DNA from 3 places in the Pseudoalteromonas espejiana DSM 9414 genome. Region 3 is predicted to be linked to each of the others. Evidence: predicted binding sites of a transcription regulator. Region 3 holds the regulator's gene; each other region holds the start of a gene.
The links. Region 3 encodes ArgR, which controls arginine synthesis, uptake and breakdown. Its sites were predicted from a motif close to ANTGAATANNTATTCANT; they were not measured.
Positions count from the first base shown of each region.

Region 1: the regulator ArgR is predicted to act here: its motif matches at 1,319-1,336, upstream of argC (N-acetyl-gamma-glutamyl-phosphate reductase).
Region 2: the regulator ArgR is predicted to act here: its motif matches at 1,243-1,260, upstream of PESP_RS19135 (arginase family protein).

Region 1 is NZ_CP011028.1:955,270-958,542, reverse strand. It holds gene argB (acetylglutamate kinase) at 1-163, opposite strand, end outside; gene argC (N-acetyl-gamma-glutamyl-phosphate reductase) at 163-1,173, opposite strand; gene argE (acetylornithine deacetylase) at 1,393-2,541, shown strand; gene panP (pyridoxal-dependent aspartate 1-decarboxylase PanP) at 2,760-3,273, opposite strand, start outside.
Region 2 is NZ_CP011029.1:500,581-503,853, forward strand. It holds gene cdd (cytidine deaminase) at 1-46, shown strand, start outside; gene udp (uridine phosphorylase) at 107-862, opposite strand; gene PESP_RS19135 (arginase family protein) at 1,298-2,407, shown strand; gene PESP_RS19140 (type 2 periplasmic-binding domain-containing protein) at 2,537-3,241, shown strand.
Region 3 is NZ_CP011028.1:3,252,134-3,255,406, reverse strand. It holds gene PESP_RS14780 (ABC transporter ATP-binding protein) at 1-318, shown strand, start outside; gene PESP_RS14775 (Dyp-type peroxidase) at 365-1,264, shown strand; gene argR (transcriptional regulator ArgR) at 1,261-1,728, opposite strand; gene mdh (malate dehydrogenase) at 1,954-2,886, shown strand; gene ispB (octaprenyl diphosphate synthase) at 2,980-3,273, opposite strand, start outside.

The sequences.
Region 1 (3,273 bases), 1.4 Mb from region 3:
AGCCTGCCTGTTTTAGCCAGGTATCAACTAACGAGCCACCACCATGCACAATTACAAACTGGTTATTTTGCTCTGTGCTTAACACATCAAATAGTGCTTTAGCTGCATTTTCAGTATTAAGGACTGCACCACCTAATTTAATTACCCACGTTTTAGTGCTCATTAAAAGGCTCCCTTTAAACCCGTTGTGTGATCTAAATTCATTGATAAGTTAATACACTGCAATGCTTGGCCTGCAGCGCCTTTTAATAAATTATCTATGGCTGCCATAACAATTAACTGCGAACCTTGTTGTTGCCAACCAATATCAACATACGGCTGTTTTGCTACGCCTTTAATAGACGGTATTTTATCGCCTAACAAACGAATTAATGGCTCGTTTGCAAGTACTTTATAAGCTTCAGAAACGTTTTCCTTGGTAACGTTTGGCTTAAGCTGTACATAAATAGTTTCTAAAATACCACGAGGGAAATTTCCTAAGTGCGGTGTAAATAACACCTTATGACCCAGGTGCTGTTCAATTTCTGGACCATGGCGATGGTTAAATAAACCATAAGGGGCAAGCGATACTTCACAAAAGTGAGTACCTACGCTGGCTTTACGCCCTGCGCCAGTTACACCAGAAACCGCATTAATAATAACTTTATCGTCGCTCAACAAGCCCGCTTGCTGTAGTGGTTTTAGCGCATTAAGCGCAGCAGTTGGGTAACAACCTGCCACTGCAACGAGTTGCGCATTTGCTATTGCGTCACTATTCCATTCGGCTAAACCGTAAGCTGCTTCATTTAATAGCTCAGGGTGTTGGTGCTCAAAACCATAAAAAGTTACGTAGTCGTCATTACTAGCAAGGCGATAACCACCAGATAAATCAAATACTTTTTTACCCATGGCTAAAAATTGCGGTGCTAAATCTACACTTACTTTATGGTCAGTGCATAAACAGATGTAATCAGCGCTTGTGCTAATATCATCAAATGCAGCATCACTTAAAGGTAATAATGGCAGGTCAAGTAATCCGCTATGCTCTGGGTATAAATCGCTAAGCAATTTATGTTTGTCTAAACTTCCCTCAGATACATAACAACCAGATAAGGTTAAATTAGGGTGCTTAGCAATTAAACTTGCTAACTCTGCGCCGCTATAACCGCTTGCGCCAATAATCACTACATTCATTTGTTACTCGTTTTATAAATTTACTACTAAATAGGTATGATGTTCGCTTACACTAGCTTAGATGCTAGTTAATACTTTGCTTAATGAATTGTTGATTATCGTCGCATTATCTTCATGGCTATACTTAATATATTTATGCTTAAAAAGTGAATTGATATTCATCATAAATACTTTTATATTGTTATGCAATTAAATTGAATAATTATTTTGGATTTTTTTATGTCTTTGCCATCGTTTATCTCTATGTATCAGCAACTCATTGCAGCCCCCTCTATTAGTGCAATAGAAGATAGCCTGTGCATGAGCAATAAAAGTGTAATTGAACTGCTTGCCCGCTGGTGCGAAAGCTTAGGTTTTACGTGTGAAATTATAGAATTAGAAGGCGGTAAAGGCCGCTATAACTTATTAGCTAAACGCGGCCAAGGTGATGGTGGTTTAATGCTTGCTGGACACACCGATACAGTACCGTTTGATGATAGCCGTTGGAATCACGATCCATTTAAATTAACGCAACAAGATAATAAACTGTACGGATTAGGCAGCATTGATATGAAAGGCTTTTTTGCTTTTGTGCTGCAAGCAATTAGTGAACTTGATGAAAAACAACAAACCCAGCCAATTTTAATACTTGCCACCGCCGATGAAGAGACCACCATGGCAGGCGCGCAGCAAATTTGTAAGCACCCTAATTTAAAACCTGCTCGGTGTATAATTGGTGAACCTACTGATATGACACCTGTATTTACTCATAAAGGGCATATGAGCACCGCTATCAGAGTTGTAGGTCGCTCAGGTCATAGCTCCGATCCCGAACGTGGTCTTAACGCCATCGAAGTAATGCATAAAGTGACTACAAAATCACTGATCTTAAAAGAGCAATTAAAGAATAAATATTCAGTAGAGCATTTCGAAATCCCCTATCCCACACTTAATTTAGGCCATATACACGGTGGCGACAACGCAAACAGAATTTGTGGCTGTTGTGAAATGCATATAGACATGCGCCCATTACCTGGCTTAAGCGTTAAAGATTTACAAGCCTTACTAATAGACGCCACTAAAGATATAAACGAGCAATACCCAAATGCAGTAAGTGTAATTGACCTCCATGAGCCTATTCCTGCATTTAGCGGCAGCACCGACAGCGCACTGGTAAAAATGGCAGAAAAAATAGCAGGCGAAAAAGCCGTTGCAGTAAACTACTGCACCGAAGCGCCATTTATTCAGCAACTAGGCTGCGAAACTATTGTAATGGGGCCTGGTTCTATTAACCAAGCTCATCAGCCCGATGAGTTTTTAGCAATGGAAAAAATAAAGCCATCACAACATATTATTACTGAAATAATAAAAGCTAATTGCTTTAGCTAATATGGATGCGGATTGGTATAACTCATTTTATTTATATCAAAAACAGCAAAGGCGCCAATTGGCGCCTTTTCTTATGTTTATCGCTATTATACAAACCGGCAATAATACTTAATCAGTTTAGATAGCTAAGCATGAGGTTCGCTGCGCTAAAATTTATCCAGAAAAACTAAATACCGTTTTCAGCCTCAAAATAGCTCACTTAATTAAGCAACTTGGTATTACATATATTTACTTAAATACTTTTTAAACACCGGATCTGACTTAGCCAGCTCTTTTTGCTCAGCCAAAATTTCTTTTAATATAACACCCGATGTTAGCGGGTTTGCAAGCACGACTCTAAACACAACCGTGGGTTGGTTATCGTACTTTGAAGGCGTTAAACGTGTACGCGATACAAACGAGCGACCCGACTCACGCTGGCGTTTTTGCATACTGGCTGTAAAACGATTTAATGAGGCAAAAATATCAATACGTGTTTTTTCATCAGCTTCTGCAATGGCTTGCTTAATTTTTTTAGGAACATAACGATACGTTAATAAGCACAGCTCTGGCTCCGAAATAAGCTCAAAATCTTCATCCGCTTTAATTAAATCGGCAAAGTAATGAGCTTTTTTAATGCTACGATCAATTAGCATTTCGTAGCCTTTACGGCCAATAACACGTAAGCAAGCATGCACTAACATAGCCATACCTGGGCGGCTGCCTTCAAGTGTATGGCTACCTAAATCTTTT
Region 2 (3,273 bases), on a different replicon from region 3:
CCTACCTGAAATAGAAGTGATAAGCGCAGAGCTAAGGTTAAGCTAAAAACAATAAAGCACAGCAATTGCTGTGCTTTATACGTTTAATTAAAGTGCTAAGAAGGGATTAGCCTAATAGTACTTTTGCAGCTTCTAATACCACTGCTACAGATTTTTTCTCGATTTCACCGTGGTCAACATTTGGAATTTCTTGACGAGTACGGTTTACCAGCACACCGGCAACACACGCAGCTTTAAGGCCAAGGGCTGCACACATTGTAAATAATGTCGCCGACTCCATTTCGTAGTTCATCACGCCTAGGTTTTGCCATTCTTCACAGCTACCTTGTAACGACTTTGGTACGTAGCCCGAGTGCGTATCGTAACGCTCTTGGCCTGGGTAGAACGTATCGCTCGATGCAGTAATACCAATATGAAAATCAATATCTAGGTTTTTACATGCTTGCACCATAGCTTGTGTAGCAAAAAAGTCAGACACAGCAGGGTAGCTAAGCGGTGCAAAGTGCTGGCTTGCGCCATCTAAACGCACTGATGCTTGGCTAACTAAAATATCACCTTCGTTAATATGTGGCTGAATAGCACCTGTAGTACCAATACGTAAAAAAGTACGAACACCAAGTTGCGCTAACTCTTCTACTGCAATTGATGTAGATGGGCCGCCAATACCGGTTGAACAAATCACTACAGAGTGACCATTCATCTGGCCTAAATAAACATGAAACTCACGTGTTTGAGCTAGGCAGGTTGGGTTATCTAGGAATTGCGAAATGCGTGCTGCACGATCTGGGTCACCCGGTACAATGGCAAGCTGCGCCCCTTTTAAATCGTCAATGCATAATCCTAAGTGAAATACCTTTTCCATAACTAAGCCTTTTATAAAAATTTGTTGTCAATCTAGCATCATTACGACAAATGTAAATGATGTACAGGACGTATGTCCGTTGTTGAAAAATACTGATAAATGCTAGGTTTATTCATCAACACTGAATATTAAATCATACGCGCAAAATCTGTTTAAAATCGGGTGGTTGACTTGTTAATTCATACCCTATATGTATTTGCTATGGTGATAATTTAAGTTTATCAATAAGTGGTTTTTATTAGCTTTAATTAATGTTTATCAATGTGTTACGAGCTGTTTGTTAGTTTATATGTAGCTTGTGCTACAGCAGCGCCTAAAATAGTAAGCCGATTAAGTAAACAAGAAAAAAGTTATTTGCAAATACTCAATCTTTTTTAGTTTTTGCATAACTAATCAAAATCACGTGAATAAGAATACACAAGTATAGGATTTATTATGAGCACACAATTTGACGCGTTTAAACGAAAAGTAGAACACTGCTTATGCGCACCTGGCGATGGCGTATTTACAGTAAATACCGCAAAAGAGCGCAAAGCGGCCTTACGTAATAAATTGTATGGGCAAAGTGAAAACGTAGACACGCTTTGGCGCGACTCTTTAACTGAGCTACCAAACTCGCCACACAAAGCGGTTATGCTGGGCATTAGCTCAGATTGTGGTGGTGGTATTTTACGTGGCGCAAACTGGGGGCCATTGTTTGTGCGCTCTGCGCTGATAGATCAACAACCGCAGTGTCACTCATTCGATTTAGGCGATGTACGGGTAATACCTCACTTATTGCACGATAAATACTTAAACGATGCAACCATTTCTAATTGTCAAAAAGCCCTTTACGGTGATGAAAATGATGATTATTACGTAAGCCCGCTTTCAATTACTGAAGACGTGTGCGATAGCTTTTATGCAACGTTTAAAGACAAGGGTATTTTTGGTATAGGTGGCGATCATTCAATTAGCTACCCGCTAACTAAAGCGTACTTAAAAGCAAAGCGTGAGCAAGGTAAGCGTACTGCCATTATTCACTTTGATGCGCACACAGATTTATTAGTAGAGCGTTTAGGTATAGATTTATGCTTTGGTTCGTGGTGTACACATATTTTAGAATTTTTACCGGCGCCGCATCATTTAATTCAATTTGGTATACGTTCAAGCGGTAAACCAAAAGCGCATTGGGAAAGCACCTTTGGTGTTAAACAGCATTGGGCTGCTGAAATAATAGAACGTGGTGCTAAAGCGGTTGCTGCCGAAACCATTGGACAGTTAAAAGCTGATAAGGTAGATGAAGTGTATGTAAGCTTTGATATAGATGCGCTAGATGCCGAATTTGCATCAGCAACGGGCACGCCAGAAGATAACGGTTTAACCCCACAGCACGCACTTGATATTTTATCGGCTATTGCTGATGAGTTTCCTATTACCGGCGCGGATATGATGGAAATAGCCCCATTTACCGACAGCTCTTTAGTAGGTCAATCAAGTTCAGAAACAACGCTACGTGAGGGCGCTAAAATTTCTGCATTTTTAATTGGCGCAATGAACAAATAGTAAGTTAAAACTTAAAAAATCTAGTCCTATCAGCGTATAGGGCTAGGTTTATTAGGCTAAAAACTAGCGGTACGGTTACCCTCAACTATAGTTGGTTTATACCCATTCATAGTTTAAAGGCGTAATTAAATGAAGTTGTATTTACTTATTCTGTGTTTTGCATGCATAAGGGTTAATGCAGCTGAAATTACTATTGTTACGGAGGTTTTTCCTGACTTTCAATATATTGATGAAAACGGACAATTAGCGGGTCGCTCGGTCGATAAAGTAAAAAGTGCACTTGATAACTCAGATATAAAATACACTATGCTGGCGCACAGCTGGGCGCTCTCTTATAACGCAGTATTAAGAGACACTAATACATGTATTTTTTCAATTGTAAGGTTACCTAAACGAGAAGATAAATTTAGTTGGGTTGCCGAACTTGAAAGTTTTGACTCTGCCATTTATGCGCTTAAATCACGTAATATTCGCTTAAAAACACTCAATGATGCAAAAGAATATAAAACGGCGGTGCTTCGCGATAACTTTAGTCATCATTACTTATTGGAGCGTGGTTTTAGCGAATCAAAAAACTTATTAATTATTGATAGCCTAGATAAAATAGACAAACTCATAAGCACTCGCTACGATATTTTAGATTTTGTTATTTTAAGTAAAAAGCAATTTAAGTACCGCGCACAATTTGAGCCAAAACTGAAGCTACTCGAGCCCATCCTCAACCTTAACACTCAGCAATCTCCTTTGTATTTTGCCTGCAACGTCAATATGCCTCAAAGCCTGCAAGATCGTCTTTCAGCCGCGTTTGATGAAGCTAAAAAGCAAAAAAAATAATATAATTCAGTTACCTAAACGTATTTTATTAA
Region 3 (3,273 bases):
AAAGTGTTAACAGCAGCTGAATACCAAACACCTTTAGGGGTTGTTAAATCGTTTAATGAGCACAGTGATAATTCAAATATTGGACAAATATATATTCGACCGCACCACATTGAATTACACAAGCACAATGGGCAAACAAGTGCTGCTTATACAGCTAAAATACTTAGCCAGCGCTTTATTGGCTCTGCTTATATTTACAGTTTAATTATTGCAGAGCAAGAAATTGAAGTTGCCGCTCAATATGGCCAATCATTTGATATTAATGAGTCGGTTATAATAAAAATAAAACCGCACACAGTGAATTTTTTCAAACTATGAGTTGATTTGTTATTCACTGTGTTTTGAATAAAACTAAGGAATAACAATGGCACAAGCGCAATCTGGGATTTGTGCTGAAGCAAACTTACACGGTTTGCATTTATTTTTTAATGTATTTGACGGCCAAGATGAGTCGTTGCGCGCAAAGCTTAAGCGAGTCAGTGCGATTGAAGAAGAGTTTAATGATCAATTCTCTGAAGCCATGCTCTCGTGCATGGTTGCCATTGGCGCGCAATATTGGCCGCATATTCTACCGGAATACATTCCCAGTGAATTACAAAGCTTTCCCAATATTAACCACAGCGATTTTGTGATGCGGGTTCAGCCTTGTGATTTATTTATACAAATTCGCTCAGACCGAGAAGATGTAAACCATCTATTTGCTTTGCAAATTTTAAAACTGTTTTCGCCCGATGTAGAACTAGTTGAACAAATCCGTAATTTTAGATTTTTAGATGGCCGAGACTTTAACGGTTTTATTTATGGTGGAAATACTCCCCACGGAAGACAAAAGCGTGTTACTGCATTGGTAAATAAGCCAGATAGCTTTGAAAACCAAGGCAGTTATATTCATGTACAACGCTTCAAGCACGACCTTACAGTATGGCAGCATCTTTCTCTTAGCGAGCAAGAGCATATTATGGGCCGCACGCGTTTAGATAACACCTTAATTGAACCAAAGGTCGATACAAGCCACGCCACGCGCAGTGAGTTAGTTGATGAAAACGGCCATGCTATTTTACTTAACCAAAGCATACCATATGGCGATGTTTACGAGCAGGGCATGCTCAGCATAACGTGTTCGGCTTCGGGCAGTGCATTTGAAAAAGTATTGGCTAGTCGCTTAGGAGAAGGGGAGTGCTACGACCATTGGCTTGATTTTACTCAAGCCGATATGGGGTCTGCGTTTTTTGCGCCGTCAATTGGCTTTTTAAAGCAGCTTTAAACCGTATCAAATAAAATACGAACGCGCTCTAGGGTAATGTCTATTTCAGATATTTTTGCTGGGGCAATAAAAATAGTGTCATCACCTGCTATTGTGCCTAGTACGCCATCGGCTTTACCTAACGAGTCAAGTAAGCGGGCAATTAGCTGTGCAGCGCCAGGGCTGGTGGTGATGATAATCATCATCTCATTGTGCATTATATCAATAACTAGCTGGCGTAGCGGGCTCTTAGCCGTTGGTACACCCATTTCAGCCGGTAAGCAGTAAACCATTTCTTGTTTAGCGTTACGTGTACGCACTGCGCCAAACTTGCTTAACATACGCGACACTTTACTTTGGCTTATATTATCAAAGCCTTGTTCTTTTAATGCTTCGACTATTTCGCCTTGCGAGCCAAAGTTTTCTTCTTTTAAAAGCGCTTTAAACGCTTTTACCAGTGCTTCTTGTTTGTCTTGTGGTTGCATAGTCTTTATTCATTTTTGTTATTTATGCTGTAAATTCTACACAAAAATGAATAATTATGCAGCAGTTGTTTAGTTAACTTGCCAGTTTGCTGCGATAAACCAACAAAGTTTACAACTATGGTCGAAAATATACCTGAAATAAGCAGGATAAATTTGTTTTTAGTCGCTAATTTCATTATCTTAAGAGCCACAAATATTTCCTACCTCAAATTACGGAGAATTCCAATGAAAGTTGCTGTATTAGGTGCTGCAGGCGGTATCGGTCAAGCGTTGTCTTTATTATTAAAAACAGGCTTACCAGCTGGTTCTGAATTATCACTTTACGATGTTGCGCCAGTTGTACCAGGTGTTGCTGTTGACCTATCTCACATCCCTACAGATGTTAAAGTAGCAGGTTTTGGCGCAGACGATTTAAACAAAGCGCTTGAAGGTTGTGATATCGTACTTATCCCAGCGGGTATGCCACGTAAACCAGGTATGGATCGTGCGGATTTATTTAACGTAAATGCCGGCATCATCAAAACATTAGCTGAAGGCATTGTTGCTAGCTGTCCTAAAGCGTTAGTAGGTGTTATCACTAACCCAGTAAACGGCACAGTTCCAATTGTTGCTGAAGTATTCAAAAAAGCAGGTACTTACGACGCTAAGCGCGTATTCGGTATTACTACGCTTGACGTAATTCGTTCAGAAGCATTTGTTGCTGAGCTTAAAGGCGTAGACGTAGCAACTGTTAAAGTACCAGTAATTGGTGGTCACTCAGGCACAACTATCCTTCCGCTACTTTCTCAAGTTGAAGGCGTAAGCTTCACTGAAGAAGAAGTTGCTTCACTTACTCCACGTATCCAAAACGCAGGTACTGAAGTAGTAAACGCTAAAGCGGGTGGCGGTTCAGCTACATTATCTATGGGTGCTGCTGCTGCACGTTTTTGTATGTCTTTAGTTAAAGGCCTACAAGGTGAAGAAGTAGTAGATTACGCATACGTTGCTGTTGAAAATGGCGATGCAGAGTACTTTGCTCACCCAGTACGTTTAGGCACAAACGGCGTAGAAGAAATTCTTTCTTACGGCGAACTAAGCGCATTTGAAGAAAAAGCTAAAAACGATATGCTTGAAACACTGAAAAAAGACATCAAAGAAGGTGTTGATTTCATGGCGTAATAGCCAAGATATACACAAAAAAGCCTGCTTATGCAGGCTTTTTTATTGCTCGAAAATTATTACCCTTAATGTTAGTTAAGGGGGGCAACCAAATTAGTGATCTCGCTCTACAGCAATACGCGCTAAGCTAATTAGTGCTTGTTTATATTCTGACTCTGCTAAAAAGTCTAAACACGCAATGGCCTTTTCTGCCTCTTGTTGCGCCTTTTGCATGGTAAATTCAAGTGCGTTGGTTTCTTTAAGCGCCGTTAAAATAGCCTCAAGGTGGTCCATACCATTACAATGCTCAATGGCATCACGAATAAGCGCTCTTTGCTCATCACTACCGTGCTGCATAGCATATATTAATGGTAAAGTTGGCTTGCCTTCAGCTAAATCATCACCAAT